2 regions of the Thauera sp. WH-1 genome follow, and region 1 is predicted to be linked to the other one. Evidence: predicted binding sites of a transcription regulator. Region 1 holds the regulator's gene; the other holds the start of a gene.
The links. Region 1 encodes sigma-54, which starts transcription at its own class of promoters, with help from an activator protein. Its sites were predicted from a motif close to TGGCACGCTTNCTGCTNA; they were not measured.
Positions count from the first base shown of each region.

Region 1 (15,182 bases):
TTGGGGTCGGTGAGCAGGCGCGGGTGGTAGTTCGACAGGCCGATGCGGTTGGCGACCCACTTGCCGGTGTCCGGCATGACCTGCATCAGGCCCTGGGCGCCGGCGCTCGAGCGCGCAGGGATGACGAAGCGGCTCTCCTGGCGCATCAGGCCGTACACCCAGCCCAGGTCCAGGCCCTGCGCGCGCACCTGGGGTTCGATGAGGTCGCGATAAGGGGTGAGGAAGCGCAGCTCGAAATTGCTGCGCGGGTTGGCAAGCTCGGCGGTGTTGATCGCGCGATCGTAGAGTTCGTGGCGCAGCGCGAGGTGGGCCGCGGCCAGACGGAATTGTTCATCGCGGTTGCGCACGCCCCATACCCATTCGCGGAGGGCCTCGGTGCGCATGTCGAGCTGATACAGCGCGAGCGCGCGGCGCAGGCTCGGGTCGCGTTCGGCTTCGTCGAGCTTGGCCCGTGGCAGCGGCGCGGTCGACGGCGGCGGCATGAAGAGCTGGCCGAACTCCTCGGCGGCGAGCATGCCGTAGAAATGCGGCTCGCCGGCGATGCGCAGGTAGAGAGACTCGGCCTCGTCGCGGTTGCCGCTGGCGGCATGGGCGCGCCCGAGCCAGTAGAGCCAGTCGGGACTGTCGCGCTCCTCGGCCGGCAGGGCCTCGATCGCGCTGCGCACCGCGCGCCAGTCCTGCGCGCGCAGGGCGGCACGCACGCGCCATGCGCGCTGCATCGGGGTGGTGTCGATGCTGCCGGCGGCCGCATACAGGGCCATGGCCTCCGGGCGGCGGCCGATCGCGGCGTGCATGGCCATCACCAGGTTGGCGTAGTTGCGCTCCTCGGCGCTCAGGCGGTCCTGGATGCGCAGCAGCCGGAGCTGGGCTGCGGGCCAGTCCTCGCGGGTGAGGCGGACCAGCGCGGCCAGCGCGAGCTCACGCCCGGCGCGGCTGACGGCGAAGTTGGCCGGCAGGCGATCCAGCCAGGGGCCCGGCGAGCGGATCGCCTGGTCGAGGTCGGCGCGCGCCGGCGCCATCTCTGGCGGCAGCAGGGCCAGGCTGGCGAGGGCATCGTTCGGGCTGCGGGTGTCGATCTGGCGGCGGATGCGCCACCACACGCGATCCTCGCTTACGCTGCCGCGCTCGACGGCGGCACTCAGCGGCATGTCGCAGCTCGCCGGGGCCGACTGCAGCGCGTCCCATTGCGCCGCCACCTCGGCGAGGGCGCTGGCGTCGCCGGTGAGCAGGCGGGCGGTCCACGCCGAGCAGCGCAATTCCGCATCCGGATTCTGCAGCTCCGGGAACAGGGCGACGAAGCCGGTCCAGTCGCCATCCCTGGCCATGCGCCGCAGCCAGTCCGCGCGCAGGCGCTCGGCGAGGTGGCTGCCGTCCTCGGCGTCGATGAAGTCGCGCAGGGCGCGCGCCGGCGGCGGTTCGCTGCGCGCAAGCAGGTTCACAAGCAGCCAGTAGCGCGGGTAGATGTCCAGCACATGCGGCTCGCGGACCGCCGCGAGTGCCTCCAGGCGGGCACGATCCCCCTTGCGCAGGGCCTCGCGTGCGGCGACGATACGGTCCGCCCCCGAGACCGCCGCCATGGTGTTGGCGGGCTGTGCGCTGGCTTTTCCGGGCAGCAGGAATGCTGCGGCGAACAAGCTTGCCCAGAATGCTTTTCTCATACCCTACGACGCCTCCTATTCAAGGCCTACCATATCACAGTCATGAAACCGCTTCCTGCCCCTGATGCCCTTGTCGAGCCCGATTTTGCTGCAGAGCGGAAGCGGCTGCGGGAGGCCGCGTTGCGGGCTCGCCAGGCGATGCCGGCGGCACTGCGCGAGACCCTCACCGGGCGCATGAGCGCGCACCTCGACGAGCTGATGGCGGCCCTGCAGCCGCTGCGGCTGGGATTCTGCTGGCCCTATCGGGCCGAGCCCGACCTGCGGGCGTGGGTCACGCACTGGCTGGCCGCCCATCCGGGCCGGGTGGCAGCGCTGCCGGTGGTGTTGGAGCGCAACGCTGCGATGGTGTTCCGCGCCTGGCGACCGGGTGAGCCGATGCCGCTCGATCGCCACGGCATTCCGCACCCGGCGCAGGGCGAGGCACTGGTGCCGGACGTGGTGCTGGTGCCGCTCAACGCCTTCGATGCGCGCGGCTACCGGCTCGGCTATGGCGGCGGCTACTTCGATCGCACCCTGGCCGGCATGGACACGGTGGCGGTCGGCGTCGGCTTCGAGATCGGTCGCGTACCGAGCACCTTGCCGCAGTGCCATGACAAGCCCATGGCCTGGATCGTCACCGAGGCCGGCGCGGCGCCGGCGCAGCGCTGAGGCGCGCGCGCCGGGCTCAGCCGGCGCTGGAGGACAGGAACAGGCGGTAGGCCGGGTTGTCGTTCTCGGCCACGTAGTCGTAGCCCAAGCGCTGCAGGAAGTCGTCGAACGCTGCCTTGTCCTGCGGCGGCACCTGCATGCCGACCAGCACGCGGCCGAAGTCCGAGCCGTGGTTGCGATAGTGGAACAACGAGATGTTCCAGTCAGAGCGCAGGTTGGAGAGGAAATTCATCAGCGCGCCGGGGCGCTCGGGGAAGATGAAGCGGTACACCACCTCGTTCTCGGCCTGCGGCGCGCGGCCACCGACCATGTAGCGCACGTGGGTCTTGGCCAGTTCGTCGTCGGTGAGGTCGAGCGCGGGCAGTTCATGGCGCTCGAGCATCTCGACCAGGCGGCCGACCTCGTTGCGGTTGTGCACGGTGACACCGACGAAGATGTGGGCCTGCTGCGGGTCGGCGTAGCGGTAGTTGAACTCGGTGATGTTGCGGTTGCCGAGCACGCTGATGAATTTCTTGAACGAGCCCGGTTTCTCGGGGATCGACACCGCCAGCACGGCCTCGCGCTGCTCGCCGAGCTCGGCGCGCTCGGCGACGAAGCGCAGGCGGTCGAAGTTCATGTTCGCGCCCGAGGCCACCGCCACCAGGCTCTTGTCGCGCAGCTTGTGACGACGGGCGTACTCCTTGGCGCCGGCCACGGCGAGCGCGCCGGCGGGCTCGAGGATGGAGCGCGTGTCCTCGAACACGTCCTTGATCGCGGCGCAGATGGCGTCGTTGTCGACCACGATCATCTCGTCCACGTACTGCTGGCACAGGCGGAAGGTCTCGGCGCCCACCTCCTTCACCGCCGCGCCATCGGCAAAGATGCCGACCTGCTCGAGGGCGATGCGCTGGCCGGCCGCGAGCGACTGCGTCATCGCATCGGCGTCGACCGCCTCGACGCCGATGATCTTCGTCTCCGGGCGCAGGCGCTTGATGTAGGCCGCCACGCCGGCGATCAGGCCGCCGCCGCCGACGCAGCAGAACACGGCGTGGATCGGCTTCGGGTGCGCGCGCAGGATCTCCATGCCCACCGTGCCCTGGCCGGCGATCACGTCGGGGTCGTCGAAGGGGTGCACGAAGGTCAGCTTCTCGGCCTTCTCAAGCTCGAGGGCGTGGGCGTAGGCGTCGGAATAGGACTCGCCGGCGAGCACCACCTCGCCGCCGCGCGCCTTCACCGCGTCGATCTTGATCGCCGGCGTGGTGCTCGGCATCACGATCACCGCGCGCACGCCAAGCTTGGCCGCCGACAGCGCCACGCCCTGGGCGTGGTTGCCGGCCGAGGCGCAGATCACGCCTCGCTTGAGGGCCTGCGGCGAGAGCTTGGCCATCTTGTTGTAGGCGCCGCGGATCTTGAAGCTGAACACCGGCTGCATGTCCTCGCGCTTGAGGAAGAGTCGGTTGTGCGTGCGCGCCGACAGGTTGCTGGCGAGGTCGAGCGGGGTCTCGACAGCGACGTCGTACACCTGCGCGTTGAGGATGCGTTCGAGGTAATCCGTGGGGGTGGTCATGGCCGGCGCGTGCGCTGCTGCAAAGCGGCTGAGGGTAACAGTCGCATGCGCCGGGCGGCAAGTGCGCGTCCTTGTGGCCCCTGGCGGGGGAGGCCCTGCGCGGGCGGGCGCATTAGCGCAACAGGTCGCGCAGGCCGCCGCGCAGGCGCTCCTGCAGGTTCTCGGGGATACGCTCGCGGATGCGTTCCTCGACCTTCTCGCGCGCACGGTCGCGCAGGCTGTCGCTGACCAGGGCCTCGATGTCGAGGGCGAAGGCCGGCTCGGCAAAGGGGCCGGTGATGCGGATCGGCACGGTGAGGCCGCGCAGGTTGCCGAGATCCTCGCCGCCCTGGCCGGTCAGGGTGGCGACCAGGCTGGCACGCAGGCGGTAGTCGATGGTCTCGCTGACCAAGCTCGCGCTGCCGTTGCCGCCGAGGCGCAGCAGGGGCGAGCGCAGGTCGAGGTCGTCGTTGCGGATCACGCCGGCGGCGATCTTCAGTGTCGCGCTGAGCGCGGTGAAGTCGGTCTGGTTCGGCCCGCCGGCGGCCGGTGCAGGCTGGCCGCGCAGGCGGGCCGAGGCTTCGCGCATCAGCTGCGCCACATTCACGCCCTTGACGGCACCGTCGGCGACACGAATCTCGGCCTGGCCGGCCAGGCTGCGCCTGAGGCTGTCGGCGCTATCGGCGTCGGCCTGTAGGCGCGCGCGCACGTCGGCGCGACCGCTGATGCGTTCCGCCTTGCCGGTGAGGTCGCGCAGCAGCGGTGCGAGCTGGACGCCGCGCAGCGACTCGTCAAGCGACAGGCGGGCCGGGCTGCGGCGGGTGTCGAACTGCACCTTGCCGGCGTAACGCCCCCCGTACAGGCTCGCCGACAGCGGCTCGAGGCGTAGCAGACCACCGTCGGCGTCGAGGCTGAGGTCGAGTTCGCTCAGTGTCAGTCCGGCAACGCTGAGCTGGCCCACGCGCAGGCGGCCCGCGGCGGTGAGTGACTTCAGCGTCGACGGCTCGGCACCCGCCGCGGCAGCGCCGGGCGATACCGCCGTGGCCGGCTGGCCGGGCGGCAGGTAACGGTCGAGCTCGATGCCGTCGGCCTTGAGCTCGAAGCGCAGCGCCCGGCGCGCAAAGTCGGTGATGGCCAGCTCGCCCTCGATCCGGGTGTCGTCGAGGACGGCGGACAGGCTACGGAGCTCGAGCAGCGTCGCAGTGGCGTCGAACTCGGCCTCGAGCTGGGCGCGGGCGAGCACGGCGGGGTCGGCGGTGGGCGGACGCTCGATACCGAGGGCGTCGAGCGTGCTGCGCGGGTCGAAGGCTGCCACCTTGATGCGCCCGCCGAAGCGAGGCGCATCATGCAGCGCGCGGGCCTCGATCTGGCCCGTCGCGTGCAGGCCGAGGGTGTCGACGGTCAGGCCGGTCACGTTCAGCATGCCGGCGCCGAGGTCGGCATCGACGTCCGCGCGCAGGCTGGCATGAAGCCGGCCGCCGGGTAGCTCCGCCGCTTCGGCGGCCAGGTTCAGCGCCAGGCCGGACAGATTGAGCGTGTCGCGTGCGGGGTCGAAGCGGGCCTGGGTGTCAAGCTCGAAGCGCGTGTGCGGCGTCGCCGGCGCAGACGATGTCGCGCCACGGGACAGCGTGAGTGCGAGCGCGAGCGGAAAGGCGATGCCGGGGCGGATCTCGCCGGCCTGCAGGTCGACATCGTCAAGCGCGTAATGCACGCCAGACTGCAGGTCGGACCAGGTGAGGCGGGCCGAGCGGATGTCCACGCCGCCCAGTGCGAACACCGCCGCGCCCAGTGTGCGCGGTTCGCGGCGGGCGTCGTCCGTGGTCGCGCCGGTCTTGTCCGGCGGGGTGCTCCAGTTCGTGCGGCCGTCGGCGGCGCGCACGAGCTTGAGCTCTAGCCCGTCGATCACGATGCGGTCGATCTCGAGGTCGCCCCGCAGCAGCGGAATAAGGCGCGCACGCGCCTCCAGGCGGTCGATGCGGGCCAGGGGGCCGTCGCCGAAACCGGGGGCGTCGGCGAGCGTCAGGCGGCCGGCCTCGACACCCAGCCAAGGGTAGACCGACAGGCCGAGCTGACCGTCGATCCGGAGCTCGCGTCCGGTATGGCGCAGCACCTCCGCGGACAGGCGTGCGCGATGGTCGTTGGGGTCGAAGCTGAAGCTGAGCCAGGCGGCGAGGCCGGCGAGCAGCAGGATGGTTGCAGCGATGAGGATCAGCAGGCCGCGGACCAGCAGGCTGCGGACCGGACGGCTCATGGCCGCACGCCGTCCTCGTCGCGATCGCCCGTCGGGCTCATCGCCCGCATCTGGCGGTCAATGAATTCCTGCGTCGAGTCGATGCCACGCAATTGAAGAATGGTCGAGCGCACCGCCGCCTCGAGCAGCACCGCGAGGTTGCGCCCGGCGGCGACCGGCAGCACCACGCGCGAGATCTTGACGCCGAGGATGTCCTGCGTCTCCTGCTGCACGGGGAGGCGGGTTGGGTCGCCCGGGCCGGGCTGGCGGCGCTCGAGGTGGCAGATCAGGCGCAGGCGCATCTTGCGCCGGCAGGCGGTCTCGCCAAAGATCGTGCGGATGTTGATGATACCCAGGCCGCGGACCTCGATGAAGTCCTGCAGCAGTTCGGGGCAGCGTCCCTCGAGCACGGTGGGCGCGATGCGTGAGAGCTCGACGACATCGTCGGCCACCAGGCCGTGGCCGCGTGAGATCAGTTCGAGCGCGAGCTCGGACTTGCCCGCGCCCGAGTCGCCGGTGATCAGCACGCCCAGCCCGAGCACGTCCATGAACACGCCGTGCAGCGAGGCCTTCTCGGCCAGCTCGCGCGACAGGTAGAGGCGAAGCTGGTCGATCACGCTGGCCGCCGGATGATCGGTGGTGAAGAGGGCGACATCGTGTGCGGCGCAGATGCCGTGCACGATGTTGGGCACCTCGCAGGCGTCGGCGACGATGATGGCCGGCGGACGTGCGGACAGGATTTCGTTGAGGTGATGCGCGACCTTCTCGTTCGACTGGCGGCGTGCCCAGGCGAGTTCGGCGGCACCGAGGATCTGCAGGCGGGTCGGGTGGATCAGATTGAGGTGGCCCACCAGATCGGCGGGCCAGATGCGTTCTTCGGCCACCGCGATGCGCGCGTCAAGGCGCCCGCTGAGGTGGCACAGCTTCAGGCTGTCGCGGTACGCCTCATACAGCCGCGCGACGCTGGTCTGCCGCATCGGCGCCCCAGTTCATGAACATCTGATGGATGTGGGCCGCGTCCGGTGCGTCGAGCAAGGCTTCGCGGAAATCACGATCGCTGAACATCTGCGCGAGCTCGGACAGCAGCTGCAGGTGGGTTTCGTTCGCCTGCTCGGGAACGAGCAGGACGAACAGCATGTTCACCGGACGCCCGTCCGGGGCGTCGAACTGCACCGGTGTGGCCAGGCGCAGGAAGGCGCCGGCGGCGTCCTTCAGGCCCTTGATGCGGCCGTGCGGAATCGCGATGCCTTGACCAAGCCCGGTCGAGCCGAGTCGTTCGCGGGTGAACAGGCTGTCGAACACGGTGCTGCGACCGATGCCCTGGTTGTTCTCGAACAACAGGCCCGCCTGCTCGAAGACGCGCTTCTTGCTGCTGGCGTCGAGGTCGACCACCACGTTGGAAAGTGGCAGGAGTTGAGATATCAGGCTCATTCGCTGGAAGGCTTGCGCAATAGCTGAACCGCCTAGGTCAGGTGCTGCGTTTGGACGGTCCGGGGCGAGTGGGGCTCGCGTCGTGAAAACGCGCGCATTATAACCACACCCCGGACACGGGGCGGTAACGAAGGCGTCAGACTTCGGGTGCCTGGTGCTTGATCGTTTCGTGGTTGTGGTCGGCCTGCTTCTGCTTGTACTTCTGAACCTGCCGGTCGAGCTTGTCGGCCATCGCGTCGATGGCGGCATACAGGTCGGCGTCGTCGCTCTCGACGAAGATGTCCTTGCCGCGCACGTGCAGCGTGACTTCCGCATTCTGCTTGAGCTTCTCGACCGAGAGGATCACCGCGACACTGGTGACGTTGTCGAAGTGACGGATGACGCGATCGAGCTTGGAAGTCACGTAGTCGCGAATGGCCGGGGTGACTTCGACATGGCGCCCGGTGATGTTGAGATTCATGTTAACTCCTGTTGTTGTCAGATGGATTTGCGCAGACTGACCGGCGGGATATTGAGGGATTCACGGTACTTGGCGATCGTGCGCCGTGCGACCACGATACCCTGCTGGCCCAGAACTTCTGCAATCTTGGCGTCGGACAGCGGCTTCTTGCTGTCTTCTGCATCCACCAGCTGGCGAATCAGCGCTCGAATCGCCGTCGAGGATGCCGCTCCGCCGGTATCGGTGGCGACGTGACTGCCGAAGAAATACTTGAGTTCGAATACACCGCGCGGGCTCGCCATGTATTTTTGCGTGGTGACGCGCGATACGGTGGATTCGTGCAGCTCGAGCTGGTCTGCGATCTCCCGGAGAGTGAGTGGCCGCATCGCCACCTCCCCATGATCGAAGAACTGCCGCTGCTGGTCAACGATGGCCTGAGACACCCGCAGGATGGTGTCGAAGCGCTGCTGGACGTTCTTGATCAGCCAGCGTGCCTCCTGCAACTGGCCGCTGAGCCCACCCCCCTGGCCGCGGTTCTGCTGCAGCAGGCTGGCATACAGGCGGTTGATGCGCAGGCGCGGCATCGCCTCCTGATTGAGGGTGACGGTCCAGCGACCGCGCAGCTTGCGCACGACGACGTCGGGCAGCACGTAGCGCGTCTCCGCGCTCGAGTAGCGCGACCCCGGGTGCGGGTCGAGGCTGCAGATCAGGGCGTGGGCGGCGCGCAGGGCGTCGTCGTCGCAGCCGGTGAGTTTCTTGAGCTTGACGAAGTTGCGCTCGGCGAGGAGCTCGAGATGCTTGTCGACGATCTCGAGCGCGAGCGCGCGGGTGTCGGTCGCGGGCAGCGTGCGCAACTGCAGCGACAGGCATTCCTGCGGGCTGCGCGCGCCGATCCCGGCCGGCTCGAGGTTCTGCACATGGCGCAGGGCGATGCTGAGTTCGTCGAGCTCGACCTCGGACTCCTCGGGCAGCAGCTCGAGCAATTCCTCGAGCGGCTGGTGCAGATAGCCGTCGTCGTCGAGCGCCTCGATCACCAGGCGCACCAGGGCGCGGTCGCGATCCGACAGCGGCGACAGCGAGACCTGCTGGTCGAGGTGCTCGCGCAACGACACGCCGGCCGCCTGCAGGTCCTGGTAATCGACGTCGTCATCGTCCTCGCCGCGGCTCGAGGCGCCGCTGCCCACGTTCGACCAGTCGATGCCCTCGTCCTCGCTGCTGCCTTCGCCGCCTTCCCTGTGTTCGCCGGCCTCGGCGCCGGCGCTGTCGGGCGCCGCCTCGCGCGCCTCGTCCTGGCGCTGCTGTTGCTGCAGTTCGTGCTCGGGCGGGCTGCCCGGCGCGGCAGGGGGCATGAACTCCACCCCATCGCTGTCGGCGCGTTCGAGCATCGGGTTCTCGAGCAGGAAGCGCTCGATCTCCTGGTTGAGCTCGATGGTCGACAGCTGCAGCAGCTTGATCGACTGCTGCAGTTGCGGCGTCAGCGTGAGGTGCTGGGAGAGCTTGAGCTGGAGGCTGGGTTTCATCGTGGTCGGTGTGGGTGCGCACTCACAGGCGGAAATGCTCGCCGAGGTAGACCTGGCGCACGCGCTCGTTGTCGATGATCTCGGTCGGCTTGCCGCTGGCCAGTACCCGGCCTTCGCTGATGATGTAGGCGCGGTCGCAGATCCCCAGGGTCTCGCGCACGTTGTGGTCAGTGATCAGCACGCCGATGCCGCGCTCCTTGAGGAAGCGGATGATCTTCTGGATGTCGATGACCGCGATCGGGTCGACGCCGGCGAAGGGCTCGTCGAGCAGGATCAGGCGCGGGTCGGTCGCCAGTGCGCGGGCGATCTCGCAGCGCCGGCGCTCGCCGCCGGACAGCGACACCGCGGTGTTGTTGCGCAGGTGGTTGATGCCCAGCTCGAGCAGCAGCTCGTCCAGGCGGGCGTTGATCTGTCGCGTCTCCAGCCCCCGCAGCTCGAGCACGGCGCGGATGTTCTCGGCCACGCTGAGCTTGCGGAACACGCTCATCTCCTGCGGCAGGTAGGACAGGCCGAGGCGGGCGCGGGCGTGGATGGGCAGGTGGGTGAGATCGGTGCCGTCGAGCGTGATCTGACCGCCGTCGGCACGCACCAGGCCGACGATCATGTAGAAACAGGTGGTCTTGCCCGCGCCATTGGGGCCGAGCAGGCCGACCACCTGGCCCGGGTCGACCTCGAAGCCGACATCGTGCACCACGGTGCGCGACTTGTAGCGCTTTTGCAGGCCGGCGACCTTAAGCAGACTCATCGAAGGGCTCTTTCAGCAGCTTGCGGATCAGTTCGGGGGCGAAGCCGCGGGTTTGCAGGAAGCGCGCCTGGCGCGCCCATTCGCGCGGGTCGGCCGGCGCGGAGCTGAAGCGGCTGCGCAGCACCTGGCGTGCGCGTTCCAGTTCCGATTCTACGCATTCGTTCTCGATCGCCTGCTCGATCAGGTCACGCTCGATGCCGCGCCGCGCCAGCTCACTGCGCAGCCGGCCGGCGCCGAAACGGGCCGCCTTGCCGCGCACGAAGGCCTCGGCGTAGCGGCTGTCGGACTGCAGGCCGAGCTCGCCCATGCGCGCAATCACGGCGTCGATCTCGTCCGCCTCGCCGTGGGTGGCGAGCTTGCGCGCCAGTTCGGCGCGCGAGTGGTCGCGCCGCGCCAGGTGACGGAGCGCGCGCTCGCGCAGGCTGGGGACGCCCATGGCCGTACCTTGGCCCCGCTCAGGCCTCGGCGGCTGCCGCTGCGGTGGTCGTCACCGCCATTGCGGGCAGGCCGACCGCGGCGCGCACCTTGTTCTCGATCTCACGCGCCAGCGCCGGGTTGTTGCGCAGGAACTCGCGCGAGTTGTCCTTGCCCTGGCCGATCTTGTCGCCCTGGTAGGCGTACCAGGCGCCGGACTTGTCGACGATCTTGTGCGTCACGCCGAGGTCGATGATCTCGCCCTCGCGCGAAATGCCCTCGCCATAGAGGATGTCGAAGTGCGCTTCCTTGAACGGCGGCGACACCTTGTTCTTGACCACCTTGACACGGGTCTCGGAGCCGACCACCTCGTCGCCCTTCTTGATCGTGCCGGTGCGGCGGATGTCCATGCGCACCGAGGCGTAGAACTTGAGCGCGTTGCCACCAGTGGTGGTTTCGGGGCTGCCGAACATGACGCCGATCTTCATGCGGATCTGGTTGATGAAGATGACCAGGGTGTTGGTGCGCTTGATGTTGGCGGTGAGCTTGCGCAGCGCCTGCGACATCAGGCGCGCCTGCAGGCCGGGGAGCTGGTCGCCCATCTCGCCCTCGATCTCGGCCTTCGGTGTGAGCGCGGCGACCGAGTCGACGACGACGATGTCCACGCCGCCCGAGCGCACCAGCATGTCGGCGATCTCGAGCGCCTGCTCGCCGGTGTCGGGCTGCGAGATCAGCAGGTCCTCGATGTTGACGCCAAGCTTTTCGGCGTAGCCGACGTCGAGCGCGTGTTCGGCGTCGATGAAGGCCGCGGTGCCGCCCAGCTTCTGCATCTCGGCGATGACCTGCAGGGTCAGCGTGGTCTTGCCGGACGATTCCGGACCGTAGATCTCGACCACGCGGCCACGCGGCAGGCCGCCGAGGCCGAGCGCGATGTCGAGCCCTAGCGAGCCGGTGGACACGGTCTGGATGTCGCGTTCGACGTTGCCGTCGCCCATGCGCATGATCGAGCCCTTGCCGAACTGCTTTTCGATCTGCGAAAGCGCGGCAGCGAGGGCCTTGGCCTTGTTGTCGTCCATGTAAGTCTTCCCTGTCTGGTTGCTGGATTATGGCACAAAGATTGCATGCGTGCGGTGGCGCACGGCCAGTGCTGCTAGTGTAAGAGCTGTACGGGCATACAGCAAATCAGCGCTTGCCGGCGAGCGCGACTCACGCCGCGGCCGCGATGGCGATCACGCCCTCGAGGGCATGGATGACGGCCTGTCGACGCACCGCCTCGCGGTCGCCGTCGAAGTGTGCGGTGAGCACGCGCGAGACGCTGTCGCGCGCGGCCCAGGCCAGGCACACCATGCCCACCGGCTTGGTCGGTGTGCCGCCGCTGGGGCCGGCGATCCCGGAGACGGCCACTGCGACCTCGGCCAGGCTGCGGGCGAGCGCTCCGGCCGCCATCTCGACGGCGGTTGCCTCGCTGACCGCGCCATGGCCGCCGAGGGTGCGTGCAGACACCCCGAGCATGTCCATCTTGGCCTCGTTGGAGTAGGTGACGAAGCCGCGGTCGAACCAGGCCGAGCTGCCGCCGATCGCGGTCACCGCCTCGGCGATCCAGCCACCCGTACAGGATTCCGCCGTCGCCAGGCGCCAGCCGCGTGCGGCAAGGGTCTGGCCGACGCGCCGGGCGAGGGCTTCGAGTTCGATGTCGGTCATGGCGTCAGCTACCGAACAGGGTGACGAGGATGGCGAGCACGAGCAAGGTGTAGCCGGCGGCGACGAGGTCGTCGAGCATGACACCGAAGCCGCCCTTGAAACTGCGGTCCGCCCAGCGCACCGGAGGCGGCTTGACGATGTCGAAAAAGCGGAACAGCGCCACCGCCACCGCCTGCCACAGCAGCGTGGCGGGGGCGAACATCAGCACCAGCCAGGTCGCGACCATCTCGTCCCACACGATGCCGCCGTGGTCGGGCACGCCCAGCGCGCGTCCGGTGCGCTCGGCCGCGAGGACCCCGGCGACGAACAGGCTGGCGAGCAGGGCGAGAAAGACGAACTCGGACAGCGGCGTGCGGATCAGCGGATACAAGGCCCAGGCCAGCAGCGTGCCCATGGTGCCGGGCGCCCATGGCGACAGGCCGGCGCCGAAGCCCAGGGAGATGAAGTGGGCGGGGTGACTCATCATCAGGCGGGCGGTCGGGCGCATGGGCGGGCTTGGTGTGGTTGGGAAGGGGCGCTGGCGGGCGGGCCGGTCAGCCGAAGTGATCGTAGCCCGAGGGCGTGCTGCGGACCAGCCGGCCGCCGTCCTCGCGCAGCCAGAGCGCGCCGGGCTCGGAGGTGAGTTCGCCGATGCGATGCAGCGCAAGCCCGAGCTGGGCGGACAGGGTCTGGACCTCGGCCCGCTTCGCGGCGGGGGCGGCGAAGAGCAGCTCGTAGTCGTCACCGCCGCCGAGCAGGCAGCGGCGCGCCAGCCACTCATCCGCGCCGGTCTCGCGCAACGTGTTCATCGGTAGCGCGGCGACATCGATGATCGCGCCAGTGCCGGAGCACTCGAGGATGTGGCCGAGGTCGCCGAGCAGGCCGTCGGAGACGTCGAGCATGGCGGTGGCGATGCCGCGCAGGGCGAGGCCGAGGGCCACGCGCGGCTGCGGCCTGTGCAGCGCGGCGAGGCAGGCGGTGCGGCCGGCGGCCGACAGCCGCGCCTCGCCACGCAGCGCCGCGAGGCCGAGGCCGGCCAGGCCGGGCTGGCCGGACACCCACAGCTCGTCGCCGGCGCGCGCCCCCGCGCGGGTGATCGCTGCGCCGTGGGGCAGCTCGCCGATGATGGTCAGCGACAGCGTGAGCGGTCCGCGCGTGGTGTCGCCGCCGGCGAGATCCACGCCATGGGCATCGGCGCAGGCGAACAGGCCGCCGGCGAAGGCGGCGATCCAGGCTTCGTCCGCAGCCGGCAGCGCCAAGGCGAGAAAGGCCCAGCGCGGGCTCGCGCCCATCGCGGCGAGGTCCGACACGTTGACCGCCAGCGTCTTCCAGCCCAGATCCTCGGCGTCGGTGTCGGCGAAGAAGTGCGTGCCGGCGACCAGCATGTCGGTGGAGACGGCCAGCTGCATCCCGGGCTGCGCGCGCAGCAGGGCGGCATCGTCGCCCCCGGCGAGGTCGGTGTGCCGGGTCGGGCGCGTGAAATGGCGCCGGATCAGGTCGAACTCGGAGGGCGCTGTCGAGGGCGCAGAGGGTGTCGGTGCAGGTGGCTTGGCGGAGGGCATGGCGCGGCGGGCGCGGCGCGTTCGGATGCGCCACGGGCAGAACGGGGCCGCTAGATTACCGCAGATGCCACCCGGATCGCGCGCGGCGATCGGGGTGGCGGGCACCCCTGCAGCGCAGGCGACAGCGGGTAGGCGTTCAGCGTCGGCCGCTGAGGCGAGACTTCAAGGCCTCCCAATCCACCGCGTCGAGCGTGTTCTTCACCAGCAGGCCGAGATCGGTGTCGCCTTCCATGCGCAGGCGGCGGCTGAAGAACAGGGTGTCGGGATCCTCCTCGCGCAGCGCGAGCGCGATGAAGTCGCGCGCGGTGGCCGAGATGATCAGGTCGGGCTTTTTGCCCGCGGCCGGCGCGGCACGGCGGAAGCCCTTGTCGCCGAGGCTGAAGTCGAGCGTCAGGCCGGCGTCGAGCACGCGCAGCTGCAGATGGCGGCCGGCCAGCGGCGCGAGCGTGTCGCGCGGCAGGATGCGGCCGAGCGCGAGGTTGAGCGCCAGCGTCAGGGCCTGGGTGGGCGCTTGCTGCGGCAGGCGCGAAACCAGCCTGGCCAGCGGCGCGGGCACGGTGAAGTCGGGGATGCGCAGATTCTCCAGGTGCTCGCCGATGCGCTGGCGCAGCGCGCCAGGAAAGAGGGCGGACGGCAGCGGCAGGCGGGGCAGCGCGGGAAGGGGGGGCAGGGCAGGCATGGTCAGTCTCCCGGGAGTGTGCGGACGGCGCTCAGGCGGCGACGTACTGTTCGACGCCGGCGCGGCCGTGCCAGAAGCCGTTGCAGGGCGCCTCGACCATCAGTTCGCGACTGGCGGCGAGCGCGGCCGAGGGTGTCTGCGCGCCATCGAGCACGGCGCGGAATTGGTCGACGATCTGACGGGTGTGTGCGCCCTGGGGGCTGATGCGTAGCAGCTCGGCGCTCTGCCGCACCGCAGGCAGGTCGCCAAGCAGGTTGTGCACTCGCGCCGACTGGGTCTGCACGCCGTTCAGCGTCAGGAAGGGTTCGCCCTCGCGCGTGCGCAAGGTGATGCCGTCCATGATCGACAGGCAGCGGAACTCGCAGGTGTCCTTCTGCAGGTTGAAGTGGCGGGCGGTGAAGCAGCGCGCCGAGTGCGCCAGCGGCAGGCGGCCGTAGGCGAAGACCTCGGTCTCGATCGGCGCCGGTAGTGCGGCGCGCACCTCGGCGAGTGCCGCGCCCGACATCTCCGGGGCGACCGCCCAGCGCGTCGCACCGGCGTCGATCATCAGCTGCAGGGTGGCGGGATTGAAGAGGTTGAGCGTGGGGCCGGCGACCCAGTTGCGCACGCCGGCTTCGGTCAGCAGGCGCACCGCGCCCATGTCGTTGGCCT
Region 1 covers NZ_JBLQGP010000004.1:59,894-75,075, forward strand. The annotation lists gene ACMV5O_RS05865 (transglycosylase SLT domain-containing protein) at 1-1,658, opposite strand, end outside; gene ACMV5O_RS05870 (5-formyltetrahydrofolate cyclo-ligase) at 1,701-2,306, shown strand; gene ilvA (threonine ammonia-lyase, biosynthetic) at 2,323-4,059, opposite strand; gene ACMV5O_RS05880 (AsmA family protein) at 3,965-6,082, opposite strand; gene hprK (HPr(Ser) kinase/phosphatase) at 6,079-7,038, opposite strand; gene ptsN (PTS IIA-like nitrogen regulatory protein PtsN) at 7,007-7,492, opposite strand; gene hpf (ribosome hibernation-promoting factor, HPF/YfiA family) at 7,629-7,952, opposite strand; gene ACMV5O_RS05900 (RNA polymerase factor sigma-54) at 7,970-9,451, opposite strand; gene lptB (LPS export ABC transporter ATP-binding protein) at 9,474-10,196, opposite strand; gene recX (recombination regulator RecX) at 10,183-10,632, opposite strand; gene recA (recombinase RecA) at 10,652-11,686, opposite strand; gene ACMV5O_RS05920 (CinA family protein) at 11,817-12,311, opposite strand; gene ACMV5O_RS05925 (phosphatidylglycerophosphatase A) at 12,316-12,798, opposite strand; gene thiL (thiamine-phosphate kinase) at 12,845-13,852, opposite strand; gene ubiT (ubiquinone anaerobic biosynthesis accessory factor UbiT) at 13,989-14,531, opposite strand; gene ACMV5O_RS05940 (U32 family peptidase) at 14,563-15,182, opposite strand, start outside.

Region 2 (15,182 bases), on a different contig from region 1:
TGCGGCTTTTCGGGTCGCGCGCGGACGACCGGCAGCGTGGTGGCGACATCGATCTTTACGTTGCGACGAAGGAGAACGATCTCGAGCGCCTGGCGCGGGCCGAGCTTGATTTCCTGGTGCAGGTGAAGTCGAAGATCGGAGAGCAGAAGATCGACCTCCTGCTTGATTACCCGTCTCGCCGGCACCGCCCGCCGATTTTAGATATTGCGCGTGCCACTGGAGTGCCATTATGAGCAGCTCGTCCGTCGCGGTCTTGCGCCTGAGGGATGCGTGGCGCCAGGGCGAGCGACATGTCCATCACATGCAACACGCGATGCGCGCGCTACAGCCCTTGCTTCCATTCGATGAGGCGCGGTTTGCCGGGCTGACGGATGAACAGATTCAGGATGTCGATCAGTTCATCTTGCGATTCAGCAAGTTGCAGGATGTGATCGGCGCTCGCCTCTTTCCGGCAATCCTGGATTTTCTGGAGGAGCCTTTTGAGGCACGGCCGATGCTGGACAAGCTGAATCGGCTGGAAAAGCTGGGCTTCCTGGAGAGTGTCGAGCGCTGGCAGTACCTGCGTGAAGTTCGCAACCGCTTTACACACGACTACCCGGATGATCCAGAGCGCAATGCGGTGAATCTGAACCTGGCGATTGCAGCCGCCACCGAGCTGCTTGGCCTGATGAGTGCGCTTTATGGACGACTCGCGGGCGAGCACCCCGGGCTGGCGCTTGCAGGATTGAGCTAGCGCGATCGTGTTGGCTTGAAAAGCATCATAAATGGCATAAATGGGGTCTGACCCCAATTACTCGGTCCTCGCGGCCGCTTGGGCGTCTGTCGCGCATCTCTGCTCGCCGGCATCGCCCAAATGCGGCTGCCTCATCGGCCTGGACGTGTTGAGCCTCGCGCCGTCAAGCGACGACCAAAGCCACGCCGACTACTCACGCAGCCCCGGCAGGAAGTGCGCCGCGAGCTTCTCAAGAAACGACATATGCATGCCATGGCGCTCTTAATGCCATTGGGGTCATAATGCCATTGGGGTCAGACCCCAATTACTCCACTTACTATTTTTTCTATTTCTTTATCCCCGGCGGCGCAGGACGCCGAGTCCGAACAGGCCGATGCCGAGCAGGGCGAGGGCGCCGGGCTCGGGCACCGCTGTGACCCGGATGTTGTCCAGGCCCACTGCCGAGCTGCCGTTGCCGCTGCCTTCGACGAGATAGAAGTTGATATATCCCGCGTCAAAAGTGGGGTAGGCGAGGCTCACATCGAAGGTCCCACGCGTGGTGACCGAGGGCGCGGCGAAGCTGAGCAGGTTGATGATGCTGTTATCGGTCAGGATCAGCTCTGCGACGAAGGTGTCGTTGTTGGCCGTGTTGTTGGCGTCGAAGACGTAATCGAAGCTGATGGTGAGCAGTTTGGGCTGGGCGAGGGTGACGGCGTCCAGCGTGAAACGCAGCGACATCGTGGACGAGGCTGTGGCGTTGGTGCCGCCATTGGGCGCGCCACCGAGGTTGCCGCCTTCGTCGCCGATGACGAGGAACTGGTTGGCGGCCGCACCGAAGAAGTTGTCGAAGGTTGTGTTGCCGAGGGTCGGCGTACCGCTGTTGCCGTCGATGGCATTGTTGCCGGCACGAACGTTGAACGCCGCCTGGCTCGCATTGCCATTGCCGGTATTGGAGAAGGTGGCGAGCGGACTGCCGCTGAGCTCGGTGGGGTTGTTGGCGAGGATGTTCGCAATCGTGCGGACGGGGTTTGCGGTGGTGACGCCGCTGACACCCTGGAAATCTTCACTCAACAGAACCTGCTGGATGGGGGCCGCAAGCGCGCTACCCGAAACGGACAGGCTCGCGGTGGCGATGAGGGCTGCAATGTTCTTGTTGTTGAGCATGATGAAGACGTCCGATCAAGGTGGGTGTTCGAGGGCCTGCGCCTGGATTAAGCCGCACAGAAGTGCAGTTGTGATATAGAAGCAATAAATATGCCCATTTTGCGTATCGAATAAAGCTTTATGAATATCAGGGGCTTGCAAAATGGCTTCTGCGGCTACGCGCCTGCCCGAGACGATCGGGGGGTGTCACTGTAAAAATTTTCGACATGTTGCTCAGTCGAGTCCCGGTCCCCTGTTGCTGCCGCGCCGCCGGCGCGCAGGCGGCCGCCCGCCGCGGATGACGCTGACCAGCATCGTGGCGATGAACACCGCCAGCGTGGCGGTGTTGGCGAGGGCGCCCCATTGGCGCAGCGCCAGCGCATTGGCGACGCCGCCGGCCACGCGCAGCGCGAGCGAGGCGTGCAGCAGCGCCAGCGGGACGTAGAAGAAGGGGTGGTAGGGGATCTTTACCTTGGCCACCGCGGGGAAGATGATCGGCGCGTGGCCGAACACCATGGCGAACACGAAGCCGAGCGCGATCGCGTGCATCGCGGTGTCGTGCAGCGCGTCGCCCGCGGCAAAACCGCCGGCCAGCCCGGCCAGCCCGCCCAGCGCCAGCCACAGGTAGCCCGAAAGCAGGCAGACGGCGATGAAGCGGGTAAGCCCGTGCTGGCGGGCGTTGTGGCGGGCGATGTCGAAGACGAGCAGCCAGACCGCGAGCGCGAGCAGGCCGGCGCCGAACAGCTGCAGGCCGTGCTCGGGCTCGATCGGGGTGAACAGCATGCCGGCCAGGATGAGCGCCGTCACCAGGATGAAGCTCGGCGCGGCCGCGGCGCGTGCGGGCAGGAAGCGGGTCAGCTCCAGACGTTCGCCGGCGATGGTGAGCACGAGGAAGCCCAGCCAGAAGGGCACGGCGCCTTGCAGGTCGGCACTGACGAACCACAGCAGGTTGCCGAGCAGCCAGCACACCGCGCCCAGCGCGAGCGTGACGGTGAACAACGCGAACTGGCGCTGCATGACCTGGAAGCTGCCAAGCAGCAGGATCAGCGCAGCGCCGACGAAGAGCGATTGCGCCACCCAGTGCGGCGCGTCCAGGATCAGCAGGAGGCCGCCGAAGCCGGCCGCTGCCGGGCCGAGGTAGCCCCACAGGCCCTCCAGCGCCACGGCGCGCTCGAGCGTGATGACGGTGCCGAAGAAGGCGCAGATCATCAGCGCGGCGTGGATGCCGGCCTGGGCCGCGCCGAAGTCGGGCACGGCAAGGCCCAGGCGGGCGAGGCCGGCGAGCACGCCGGTCAGCAGTGCCGCCAGGCCGAGAATGAGGAGTGGGACGCGGGCGGGCGGCGGCAGCCCGGTCATTTCTTCCAGCCGAAGTGCGAACGCGCCTCGGCGCCCATCATGTCGGGGCTCCAGGGCGGGTCCCACACCAGCTCGACGCGGATGTTCACTTCCGGCGGGATCAGCGGGTCGAGCACGGCGTCGATGTCGTCGAGGATGACGTCGGCGAGCGGGCACGCGGGCGAGGTCATCGTCATGTCGATGTGGACCTCGCCGGGCGCGCAGTCGATGCGGTAGATGAGGCCGAGATCGACGATGTTCATGCCGACTTCGGGGTCGATCACGCGGCGCAGCGCGTGGCGGATGGCTTCGGGGTCGGGCGTGGCGGTCATGGTTCGAGGTTCTCGCGGGTCTCGGCCGGTGAGCCGTGCTGGCACGCCGCCATTGTAGGGATCAACGCGGCGAGACTCCATCCATGGTGTGGCTGCGCTGCGCGGGCCCCTCGACGACCTCGACCGTGGCGCCGAGCTGACCGGGGGTGAACCACCAGCGGGTGGTGCGCTGCGGGCCGGCGATCTCGGCGCCGACGCGGCCGTCGGCTTCGATGCGGCGCACGCTGGCGGCAGGCGTGGCCGTGGCGGCGGTGGGGAACATGACGACGAGGAACTGGTCCTCGCGGGCGTCGCGCTGGGGCATCAGCTCGATGCGCCAGGCCCCGGGTTCGGCGCGGCCGTGGCCGAGCCTGGCGATGGCGGCCTGGGCCTGGCCGTCCTGGTCGTAGTTCCTGCCATCGACGAAGAACTCGAAGCCGGGCCCGCCGATGCTGTGCAGCAGCGGCTCGCGCGGCAGCAGCACATGGCCGTGCAGGCGGCCGCCGCTGCGGCCCGGGAGTTCGCTGGCGGGGATAAAGAGGTCGAAGCGGTCGCCGCCGAGCACCGGCGCGTCGATGGAATGGAGCAGCCAGCGCTTGCGGAACTCGGCCCGGGTGGCGACGACGTCGTCGAAGACGACGACGGCGTCGTTGACGTGGTCGTAGCCGAACACCCGCCACAGGCGCTCGACGCGCCGTGTGCGGTCGGCAAAGCTGCCGCGCCCCGACTGGCTGTTGGTGTAGGCCGGGGTGAGGTCGGCGACGACGACCGACAGCTGGTCCTCGAGCAGCTGGGCGACGATGCGCCCGGTGTGGTAGGTGTCGCGCCGTTGCTGCCATTGCTCACGGTCAAGCGGGGCGCCATCGACGCCCCAGCCCGAGCCGATGCGGCGCTGGCCGCCGTCGTTGGCGTAGTGGCGCGGGGTGGCATGGTCGAAGCCGGGCCCGGGCTGGTTGTCGGCGGGGTCGGTGACGGTGACGAGGTTGTGGGCGATGCTCTGGTAGGCGTAGTTCATGTGGTGCTCGGAGCCGTAGGCCGGGCCGTACCAGCCGCTGTCGATCGCCAGCGGGCCACCTCGATAGATGGTGAAGGCGCCCTGGTCGAGATGGCTGTGCGACCAGAAGTTGTCGCCGGCCTTGAAGCTGACCCAGGTGGCGTCCTCAGACCAGTCGCTGCGCGCGATGAGCAGGCCGATGCCGTCGAACAGCCTCGCCAGCGGCAGGCGCGAGGCGGCCTGGGGGTCGATGAGGCTGTCATCCGACAGCGGGCCCCAGGGCCAGCCGGTGGGCACCGGGCCGCGCTTGGGCGGCGCCAGCGTGTAGGCGGCGGCGTGGCGGTATTCCAGCGCGAGCGGCGCGGTGTTGTCGGGGTGGCGGTTGAACCACGCGCCATCGCCCCAGCGCATGTGGGTGCCGTCGGGGCGGGTGCGGTAGACGAGGAAGTCGAGAAAGCCGCGGATCCCCGGCTCGCTGGCGAACAGGTCCTCGCCGGTGGCGGCACGCCACATCGCGGGCAGGGTGTGGATGGCCTGGCCGATGCCGACCGCCACGTACTCGCCGCCTTCGTGCCAGCCGCCGGCCTCGCCGAAGACCTGGCGCCACACCGGCAGCACACGGTTCTTCCACAGCTCGTGGGTGAAGCGCATGAAGGCCTCGCCGCGCGGGTGGTCGCCGTAGAGCGCGATGCTGCACGCCATCAGGGCCTGCAGCGGGGCGTTGTAGAGAAAGGCGTTGTAGGGCGACAGCTGCTCGCGGCGGATGACCTCGATCAGGTAGTCGCACCCCTCGGCGAGCTTGTCGCGCAGGGCGTCGCGCTCGGGCACCGTCCATTGCTCGTGCAGCCAGTCGTAGGCGATCGCGAGCGGCATGACCTGGCCGTGGCCGCGATCGAAAAAGCGCGTCTCCATCAGTCTCGCGTGCAGCGGGCCGACGTCGACGATGCCGGGCTGGATGAAGCTCGCCTGCATGATGGTGTTGATCGCCCGCGAATTGTTGCGCGCGGCGCTGAACAGCTGGTTGAGATAGGCGGGGTTGTGCGCCCGCAGCAGCGCGATGTCGGCCGCCGTGGGGTGGGGCAGACGCGGGTGCGCCATGCGAAAGCCGGGCAGGCTCACCGGTGGCAGGGCGGACGGCGGCGGGTAGGTGACGCCGGGGGCATTGACCGTGGGCGCGGGCACGGCGGTCGGCAGCGTCAGCGCGACCGTCGCCAGTAGCAACAGGGCCGGTGCGACACCCAGCACGAGCGCCACACGCCAGCCGGCGGGCTGCGGCGCGTCCCCGCGTGCAGGCCTCGCCCCGCCCGTGGCTTGCGCACGGCCGGCGGAGCGCGCCGCAAGACCGGCGTGCGCCTGCATGCGTGCCAGCACCTGCATCGTCACCCAGTGCGTGAGCCAGGCGCTGGCGGCGGCGATCAGCAGGTTGGTCGGGTCGGGCTTCTTGCCGACGGTGAAGAGCTTGAGCACCTCGGTGCCGAAGCACAGCACCAGGGCCAGGAGCACGGCGAACAGCGCCGCGCCGTGGCGCAGGCGCGGAAAGGCCAGCGCGGCGACCAGCCCCAGCGGCGCGTAGCTGCCCAGCACGAACAACAGGCTGCGCACGGCGGCCGTCTCGGTCGTGTAGTAGTGGTAGTAGAAGGGCAGGAAGCGCAGCGTCTCGAGCTTTTCTGCGGCGGCCCAAAGCGGCTGCAACTGCAGCGGCAGCAGGTCGTTGAGCGCGAGCACGAGGGCGAGGTAGAACGGGCTCGCCCACAGGGCCGCGCGCAGCACGCGCGCCGGCGAGTAGTCGAGCCAGCGCAGCGGGTGACTGTGCGCCAGCGCCACGCCCCAGGCTGCGCCGAGCGCCCGCGTGAGCACCGAGATGCCTTGGGTGGTACCGGAGGCGAGGACGATCTGCACCGCCTCGATGAGCAGGCCGAGCAGTGCGCCCGCCAGGAAGCCGGTGGCAATCCTGGGCAGCCGATGGGTTCGTGTGCGTGCCTTGAGCCCGAGCGCCAGCAGCAAGCCGAGCGGGATCATCAGCGCGGCCTCGACCAGCAGCTTGACGCCGCAGGTGAAGGCCGGCCCGCAGGACAGGCCCGGGCCGAGGCTCATGCTGTCGGGGCGGGCGAGCTTGGCGGCGAGCTCCTGCGCACTGACGAGAAAGTCGTAGGGGAAGAAGCTCAGGCCGAGGTAGCCGATCGCGTACAGGGCCAGCACGGCGAGCAAGCTGTGCGCCCCGCCACCGACGAAGCGCTGCCACAGGCCCGCCATGCGCTGCCCGGCGAGGAACCACAGCGCAGTGCCCAGGCCGGTGCCCAGACCCTCGGCGAGCAGATCGTTGCGCGACACCGTACGCGGCGGAAAGAACAGCTGCAGGTATTCGATGCCGACCGCCATCGCAAGCATCGCCGTGAGCACCAGCCCGAGCAGCAGCGTCCGTGCGATTCGCCCGAGCCGGCTGGCCCACACCGCGCCGGTGGCGAAGTAGGCGAGCACGAGGTACAGCAGGATGTTCGCCACCCAGTCGGCACGCGACCCCACCCCAAGGTCGAGCCAGGGCGTGTTCATGAAGGCCTGCCAGGCGTCCTCGCGCGGGCGGTATTCCAGCGGCACGAGGCTGCCGTAGGCAACGAACAGCGCCCACAGCAGGGCGATGCGGGCGTGTTGCCAGGCCTTGGCGGTGGCGGCGCCGGGCGGAGTGGGCATCGTGTGAAATTTTTCCTGCGGCATCGAGGCGCAATTGTCGTACGGGGCGGGGCAAACTGCTATCTTGAAAATCGACGCCAGCTTCGGCGCGAACCGATTTGATCCGAGGGAGCAGACATGAAGGCATTGAAACGTGCGGCGGCCGCCCTTGCCGTGCTTGGTTTGGTGGGTGCGGGCCAGGCCCATGCGGCGTGTCCGTCCAATGGCCAGATGAACCAGACGCAACTCAACAGCACCTTCCCGGGCAACACGGTATGTGCCGTGCGCGGTAGCGACCGCTGGCAGGAGTTCCACCAGGCCGGCGGCGCGCTGATCGACTGGAAGATGGGGCCGGGCCACGCTGTCGACCCGACCAAGCAGGTCGGCTCCTGGAGCGTCAATGGCACGGGTGCCAGCGCGCGCATGGTGTACAACTACGGCTCGGGCGGGACCTACTCCTACCGTGTCGTTGATAACGGGGGTGGTGCCTACAGCTTCTGCAACGGCGACGAAGTCCACAACGCCACCGTCCGGCTTGGTCAGCAGTCCTGCGGCTTCTGACGGATGCAGTGCCCGCCCGGCCTGGCCACACGCGCCGGCTGACGCTGCCGGCGGTGCCGTGGCAGGGGTGACCCGGCGGGTCGCCCCTACAGGGCGCGGCGGCTAGATCAGGATCTCGGCAACGCCTGGATGGCCGAGAAAGCCTTGCGGGCTGGCGCTGGCGCCGTAGGCGCCTGACTGGAACACCACCACCAGGTCGCCGACCTCGGCCGCTGGTAGCGCCATGCGGTCGGCGATGAGGTCGAGCGGCGTGCACAGCGGGCCGACGACCGACACGGCCTCGCCGCCCGGCGCTGCCATGCGGTTGCCGATCGCCACCGGGTAGTTCTTGCGCAGCACCTGTCCGAAGTTGCCGCTGGCCGACAGGTGGTGGTGCAGGCCACCGTCGGTCACCAGGTAGGTGTGGCCGCGCGAGACCTTGATGTCGGTGATGCGGCACACGTAGACACCGGCTTCGCCGACCAGGTAGCGGCCGAGCTCGAGCACGATGCGCGCGTCGGGCAGGGCCGTTGCGGCCTCGGCCACGATGGCGCCGAGCGCCTCGCCGATGGGGGCCAGATCCAGGCGCTGCTCACCCGGGAAGTAGGGAATGCCGAAGCCGCCGCCGAGGTTGAGCGTGCGCACCGGCGCCGGGGCGTGCTCGGCCAGGCGCAGGGCGAGGGCGAAGCTCTTTTGCTGGGCCTCGACGATGGCCTCGGCCTTCAGGTTCTGCGAGCCGGCGAAGAGGTGAAAGCCCTCGAAGGCCAGCCCGGCGTCGGCGATTGCCCGCAGCAGCGCCGGCACTTGTTCGGCATCGACGCCGAAGGGCTTGGGGCCGCCGCCCATCTTCATGCCCGATGACTTGAGCTCGAAGTCCGGATTGACGCGCACCGCGACGCGTGCCGGCACACCGAGCGCGTCCGCGGCCCGCGCCAGCAGCGGGAGCTCGCGAAAGGATTCCACATTGACCAGGATGCCGGCGGCCACTGCCTGGCGCAGCTCCTCGTCGCGCTTGCCGGGGCCGGCGAAGCTGACCTCCTGCGCGGCGGCGCCGGCATTGAGGGCGACCTGGAGTTCGCCGGCCGAGGCGACGTCGATGCCGTCGACGAGACGCGCCATGTGGCCGACCAGGGCGGGCATGGGATTGGCCTTCATCGCGTAGTGCAGTTTCACGCTCGGCGGCAGGGCGCTGCGCAGTTGCGCGACGCGCTGCTCGAGCAGGCGGCGGTCGTAGGCATAGAAGGGCGTGCGCCCGACGCGCGCGGCGAGCCGGGTGAGCGGGATGCCGCCGACGAGGAGTTCGCCGGCGCGGACCGGGAACTGATCCATGGCGGCATGGGCGGGCGGGGCTTTGGCGGCGGGAGCGGTCATGGTCGAGGCGCGGGTCGGTGGTTACAGGCAGGCGAGGCAGGTGTTGCCGGCGGGCGCGGGGCGCCCCTGTCTCATTCGGCGGCAAGCGCCTTGCGATCGAGCTTGCCGTTGGGGTTACGGGGCAGCGGGCCGTCGCGCACCTCGATGCGGGTGGGCACCATGTAGGCCGGCATGCGGGCACGGCATTCGGCAAGCAGGGCGGCGGTGTCGAGCATGCTCCCCGGCAGCGCGGTGGCGATGACGGCGATGCTCTGGCCCAGCGTCGGATGCGGCAGGCCGAAGGCGACGCATTCGCCGACCAGCCCGGTGGCGTACAGGATCTCCTCGACCTCGGTGGGGCTGACGCGATAGCCGGAGGTCTTGATCATCTCGTCGCGCCGGCCGATGAAGTAGAGGAAGCCCTCCTCGTCGCGGCGCACCGTGTCACCCGAGAACACCGCGACCTCGGGCAGCACCAGGCCGGCCTCGCGGCCCGGCGCGTGCGCAGGCAGCGCACGGAAGCGCTCGGCAGTGCGCTCGGGGTCGTTCCAGTAGCCCATCGCCACCAGCGCGCCGCGCTGCACCAGCTCGCCCGGTTCGTTGGGCGCGCATTCGCTGCCGTCCTCGCGCAGCACCAGCACTTCGGCGTCGGGGATGGCCTTGCCGATCGAATCGGGCCGGCGGTCGATCTCTTCCGGCGCCAGGTAGGTGGCGCGAAAGGCCTCGGTGAGGCCGTACATCAGGAAGGGGCGTGTGCGCGGCAACTGGCTGCGCAGGCGGCCGAGGGTGTCGAGCGGCATGCGCCCGCCGGTGTTGGCGATGTAGCGCAGGTGCTCGCCGACGGTGGCCGGCCATTCGAGCTGGGCGAGCTGGATCCACAGCGGCGGCACGGCGGTGAGCCCGGTGACGCGCTCGCGCTCGACCGCCTTGAGCACGTCGCGCGGCAGCAGGTAGTTGAGCAGCACGACCCGGGCGCCGGCGTGAAAGGCGGTGGTGAGCTGCGACAGGCCGGCGTCGAAGGACAGCGGCAGCGCGGCGAGCAAGGTGTCGTCGGCGTGGTTGCCGAGGTAGGACGCGACGCTGCGCGCGCCGGCGACCAGGTTGCGGTGCGACAGCACCACGCCCTTGGGGCGGCCGGTGCTGCCCGAGGTGTACAAGATGGCGGCCATGTCGGCGTCGATGACGCGGTGGCCGCTGCGCGCCGGTGCCTGCACCACCTCGTCCCACAGAAGCACGCTGGCGCCGTCGAGCTGCGGGCGCTCGGTGCAGCGGCCGACGAGCACGACGTGGCGCAGGTCGTGGCAGCCGGCGAGCGTCGCCGCGAGCGTGGCCAGGCGCTCGGGCGTGGTGACGAGCACGCGCACACTGCAGTCGTGCACAATGTGGCCGACCTGCTCGGCCTTGAGGATGGGGTTGACCGGCACGAAGACGCCGCCGGCGGCGCTGCAGCCAAAGGCGGCCACGACGAACTCGGGGCGCTTGTCGAGGTAGAGGCCGACCCGTTCGCCGCGTGCGAGCCCGAGCGCGACGAGTCCGGCCGCGAAGGCGTCGACGCCGGCCTGCAGCGTGCCGTAGCTCATCGGGCTGCCGCCGCTGACGAGCGCAATCCGTGCGGCGTCCTGCGCGGCGGTGGCGGAAACGAGGTGGTGGAGAAGGTGGCTGACGTGCATCACGACCCTGCATCAGTGGTTCTGTTTTGTCGCAGTGCGCAATCTGCGCGTGCGCCGGAAGTATAATGCGCGCCTTTTCGTGCCGTACTGACAGATGGCGCAGCCCTGTCCGTGATGGAGAGATGATGTCCGACGCAATTCACAATGAAGTGCTGGCGCTGCTGGACGACGTGCTGAGCCTCGATGGGCGCGCCCTGGGCTTCAGCGCCGACACGCCCTTGCTGGGGGAGCTGCCCGAGCTCGATTCGATGGCCGTGATTGCCGTGATCCACGAGATCGAGGCGCGCTTCGGCATCGAGGTGCCCGACGACGAGGTGGATGGCAATTCCTTTGCCACGGTGGGCACCGTGGTCGATTTCGTCACGCGCCTCAGCGCCCGTCAGCGCGGCTGAGCAGCCCCGCGCCTACGCGGCGACGAAGGGAAAGACCAGCGGCACCAGCGCGAGCACCACGAGCGAGTAGGTGAGGCTGACCGGCAGGCCCGCGCGCAGGAAGTCGCGCATGCGGTAGCGCCCCGCCGAATACACCATCAGGTGGGTCTGGTAGCCGAAGGGAATCAGGAAGCCGGCGCTCGCCCCATAGGCCACCACCATGATGAAGGGCGTCGGATCGACACCGAAGGCACGCGCGGTGCCGAGCGCGATCGGGAAGGCGAGGGCGGCGGCCGCGTTGTTGGTGACCAGCTCGGTCAGCACCAGGGTGATCAGATAGACCCCGACCAGCGCGGCATGCACGCCGTAGCCATCGAACAGGGCGCGCATCCAGCCCGCCATCAGCGCCGCCGCGCCCGAGCGTTCGACCACGCCGGCGATGGTGAGGGCGGCGCCGATCACGACCAGCAGCTCGAACGGGAAGCGCCGGCGCATCTCGCTCAGCGTCAGCAGGCCCGAGGCGAGCAGGCCGGCCAGCAGCAGCAGCAGCCCGGCGAAGAGCGGCAGCCAGCCGAGCGCGGCGAGCAGGATGACGAGGCCGAAGGCCGACAGCGACGCGGTGCTCTGCGGCGCGGACATCCTGGGCCGTACCCCGGAGCCGTTGAGGACGTGGAAGTTGCGGTCGAGATTGCGGTGCTGGAAGAAGTCCGGCCCCGCCGCCAGCAGCAGGCTGTCGCCGACGTGCAGCGGGATGCGGCCCAATTGACCGGTGAGGCGCTTGTCGCCACGGCGGATGCCGACCACGCCGGCGTCGAACATGGTGCGGAAGTCGACCTCGCGCAAGGTGCGGTTGGCGATATCCGACTCGTTCGACAGCACGACTTCGACCAGGTTGGACTTGAGCAGCGCATCGGCGCCCGCGCCGAACACCTCGAGGCCGGCGAAGCGCTGCAGCGCCTGGACCTTGCCGATCTCCCCCGTGAACACGAGCACGTCGTCCGCGCGCAGCACCTCGGCCGGGCCCACCGGCGAGATCAGCCGGCCTTCGCGCTCGATCTCGAGCAGGAACAGGCCGTCGAGGCTGCGCAGGCGGTTGTCCTCGATGCTGCGCCCGATCATGGGCGAGCCGGGCATCACGCGCGCCTCGAGGAAATAGGTGGAGCGCGCCTCGCTGTCGGTCGAGCGATTGGCCGGCAAGAGGCGAGAGGTGAGCGCCAGCACGCCGATGCAGGCGAGCGCCACCGGCAGGCCGACCAGGGTGAACTGGAACATGTGCAGCGCGGGCAGGCCGGCCTCGACGGCGAAGGAGTTGACCACGAGGTTGGTGGAGGTGCCCACCAGCGTGGTGATGCCGCCCAGGATCGAGGCGTAGGAGAGCGGAATCAGCAGCTTGGACGCCGGGTGGCGGCGCTGGCGGGTGACGGTGCCGAGCAGGGCGCCCACCACCGCGGTGTTGTTCATGAAGGCCGAGGCGAGGCAGGTGAAGCTGGCGAGCCTGAGGGTGGCGAAGGCGGTGCGACCCTTGAGCAGCAGCTCGGACAGGTGATCGAGGAAGGGCGAGCGCTCGAGCGCGAGCGACACCAGCAGGAGCAGGATCAGCGTGGCCAGCGCCGGGTTGGAGAAGCTCGACAGCACGGCTTGCTGGCTGGCCAGGCCGAGCAGGTGGTAGGCCCCCGCCCAGCTCGCGAACAGGACCGCGGGGCTGATGCGGCCATGGATGAGCAGGGCGAGCAGCAGCCCGATCGAGCCGAGGACGAGATAGGCCGTCATGCGCGGGGCGGTGGCTCGAGGGCTGAGACTGAGACCTGGGGCCGGCCCTCAGGCCGCCCCGCTGGCGACGAAATGCGGGTTGTCCAGCCCGGGCTTGCCGTAGCGCAGGGCTTCGCCGGCGAGCGTGCGCACCTGGCCACCGGCGGCGGCCAGCACCGCATGGCCAGCGGCGATGTCCCACTCCATGGTGCGCCCCAGGCGCGGGTAGAGGTCGGCTTCGCCGCTGGCGACCAGGCACAGCTTGAGCGATGAGCCCGCGTTCTTCAGCGCGGCCACGGTGCGACCGGCGAGGAAGGCGTCGAGCGCGGCCGCATCGCCGTGCGAGCGGCTGGCGACCACGGTAAGGCCCTCGGCGGGGACGCGGCGGCAGCGGATGGGCGTGCGCACCTGGGCTTGTTCGACGAAGGCGCCGACGCCGCGGGCGCCGAGGAAGAGGCGGTCGATGGCCGGTGCCAGCACGGCGCCGAGCACCGGCACGCCGTCCTCGACGAGGGCGATGTTGACGGTGAACTCGCCGTTGCGGCTGACGAACTCCTTGGTGCCGTCGAGCGGATCGACGAGCCAGAAGTGGCGGCCGATCGCGGGCAGGCGGCCGGCGGCGACGGCCTCCTCGGCGACCACCGGCACGCCCGGCAGCAGGCGCTCGAGGGCCGGCACGATCAGCGCTTCGGCGCGCTCATCGGCGGCGGTGACGGGCGAGGCGTCGTCCTTGCCGCGGACGCTGAAGTCGGTCCGGTAGATGTCCATGACCACCTCGCCGGCGGCGCGGATGACGGGAACGAGATCTTCGAGCAGCGTGGCGAGGGGAAGAGCGGACACGAGACGGATTCCTTGCTTGAGGCCCGGGCGGGCGTGGGGCCGGACGCCACGGGGGGCGCGTGTTGGCCATGACGAGTGGCGTAGTTTAGCGGCCGCCTATATATTGCGTCGGCCTCGCGCTCGGGAATCTGCTGCCGACCGCGCATTTTTTCCGCCTGCGGCCACGAATGCGCGTACCACGCGGTGTCGAATGCGCGATCATCCGCCTCAATGTCCCTGTCCTTGCGATGCCCATGTCCAGTCCCGCTCCGATCAGTCTGACCCACCTGCAACGGCTCGAGGCCGAAAGCATCCACATCCTGCGCGAAGTCGTCGCCGAGGCCGACAACCCGGTCATGCTGTACTCGATCGGCAAGGACAGCGCGGTGATGCTGCACCTGGCGATGAAGGCCTTCTACCCCGCGGTGCCGCCGTTTCCGCTGCTGCATGTGGATACGCGCTGGAAGTTTCGCGACATGTACGTGTTTCGCGACCGCATGGCCAAGGAAAGCGGCATGGACCTGCTGGTGCACATCAACCCGGATGGTGTCGAGAAGGACATCAACCCGTTCACGCACGGCTCCGCGATCCATACCGACATCATGAAGACCGAGGGCTTGAAGCAGGCGCTGGACAAGTACGGCTTCGACGTCGCCTTCGGCGGCGCGCGCCGAGACGAGGAGAAGTCGCGCGCCAAGGAGCGCGTGTTCTCGTTTCGCACCGGGCAGCACCGCTGGGACCCGAAGAACCAGCGTCCCGAGCTGTGGAAGCTGTACAACGCCAGGAAGCACAAGGGCGAGTCGATCCGCGTGTTTCCGCTGTCGAACTGGACCGAGCTCGACATCTGGCAGTACATCTACCTCGAGGACATCCCCATCGTGCCGCTGTATTACTCCGCGGTCCGTCCGGTGGTGGAGCGCGACGGCACGCTGATCATGGTCGATGACGAGCGCATGCCGCTGCATCCGGGCGAGGTGCCGATGATGCGCAGCGTGCGCTTCCGCACCCTGGGCTGCTATCCGCTCACCGGGGCGATCGAGTCGGCCGCCGCGACGCTGCCGCAGATCATCCAGGAGATGCTGCTGACGCGCACGTCGGAGCGCCAGGGGCGGGTCATCGACCACGATTCGGCGGGCTCGATGGAAAAGAAGAAGCAGGAGGGGTACTTCTAAATGGCACACGTTTCCGAGCTCATCGCCAGCGACATCGAGCAGTACCTGAAGAGTCACGAGAAGAAGGGCCTGCTGCGCTTCATCACCTGCGGCAGTGTCGATGACGGCAAGAGCACGCTGATTGGCCGCCTGCTGTACGAATCGAAGATGCTGTTCGAGGACCAGCTCGCCGCGGTCGAGGCCGATTCGAAGAAGTGGGGCACGCAGGGCGAGGAGATCGACTTCGCGCTGCTCGTCGATGGCCTGGCGGCCGAGCGCGAGCAGGGCATCACGATCGACGTGGCCTACCGCTTCTTTTCCACCGACAAGCGCAAGTTCATCGTCGCCGACACCCCGGGCCACGAGCAGT
Region 2 covers NZ_JBLQGP010000001.1:95,697-110,878, reverse strand. The annotation lists gene ACMV5O_RS00515 (nucleotidyltransferase domain-containing protein) at 1-233, shown strand, start outside; gene ACMV5O_RS00510 (hypothetical protein) at 230-733, shown strand; gene ACMV5O_RS00505 (PEP-CTERM sorting domain-containing protein) at 1,067-1,876, opposite strand; gene ACMV5O_RS00500 (hypothetical protein) at 2,090-3,211, opposite strand; gene ACMV5O_RS00495 (metal-sulfur cluster assembly factor) at 3,208-3,522, opposite strand; gene ACMV5O_RS00490 (VanZ family protein) at 3,584-7,183, opposite strand; gene ACMV5O_RS00485 (hypothetical protein) at 7,301-7,723, shown strand; gene ACMV5O_RS00480 (pyridoxal-dependent decarboxylase, exosortase A system-associated) at 7,826-9,073, opposite strand; gene ACMV5O_RS00475 (acyl-CoA ligase (AMP-forming), exosortase A system-associated) at 9,145-10,722, opposite strand; gene ACMV5O_RS00470 (acyl carrier protein) at 10,848-11,114, shown strand; gene ACMV5O_RS00465 (SLC13 family permease) at 11,127-12,863, opposite strand; gene cysQ (3'(2'),5'-bisphosphate nucleotidase CysQ) at 12,912-13,682, opposite strand; gene cysD (sulfate adenylyltransferase subunit CysD) at 13,916-14,833, shown strand; gene cysN (sulfate adenylyltransferase subunit CysN) at 14,834-15,182, shown strand, end outside.
Region 2: the regulator sigma-54 is predicted to act here: its motif matches at 1,955-1,972, upstream of ACMV5O_RS00505 (PEP-CTERM sorting domain-containing protein).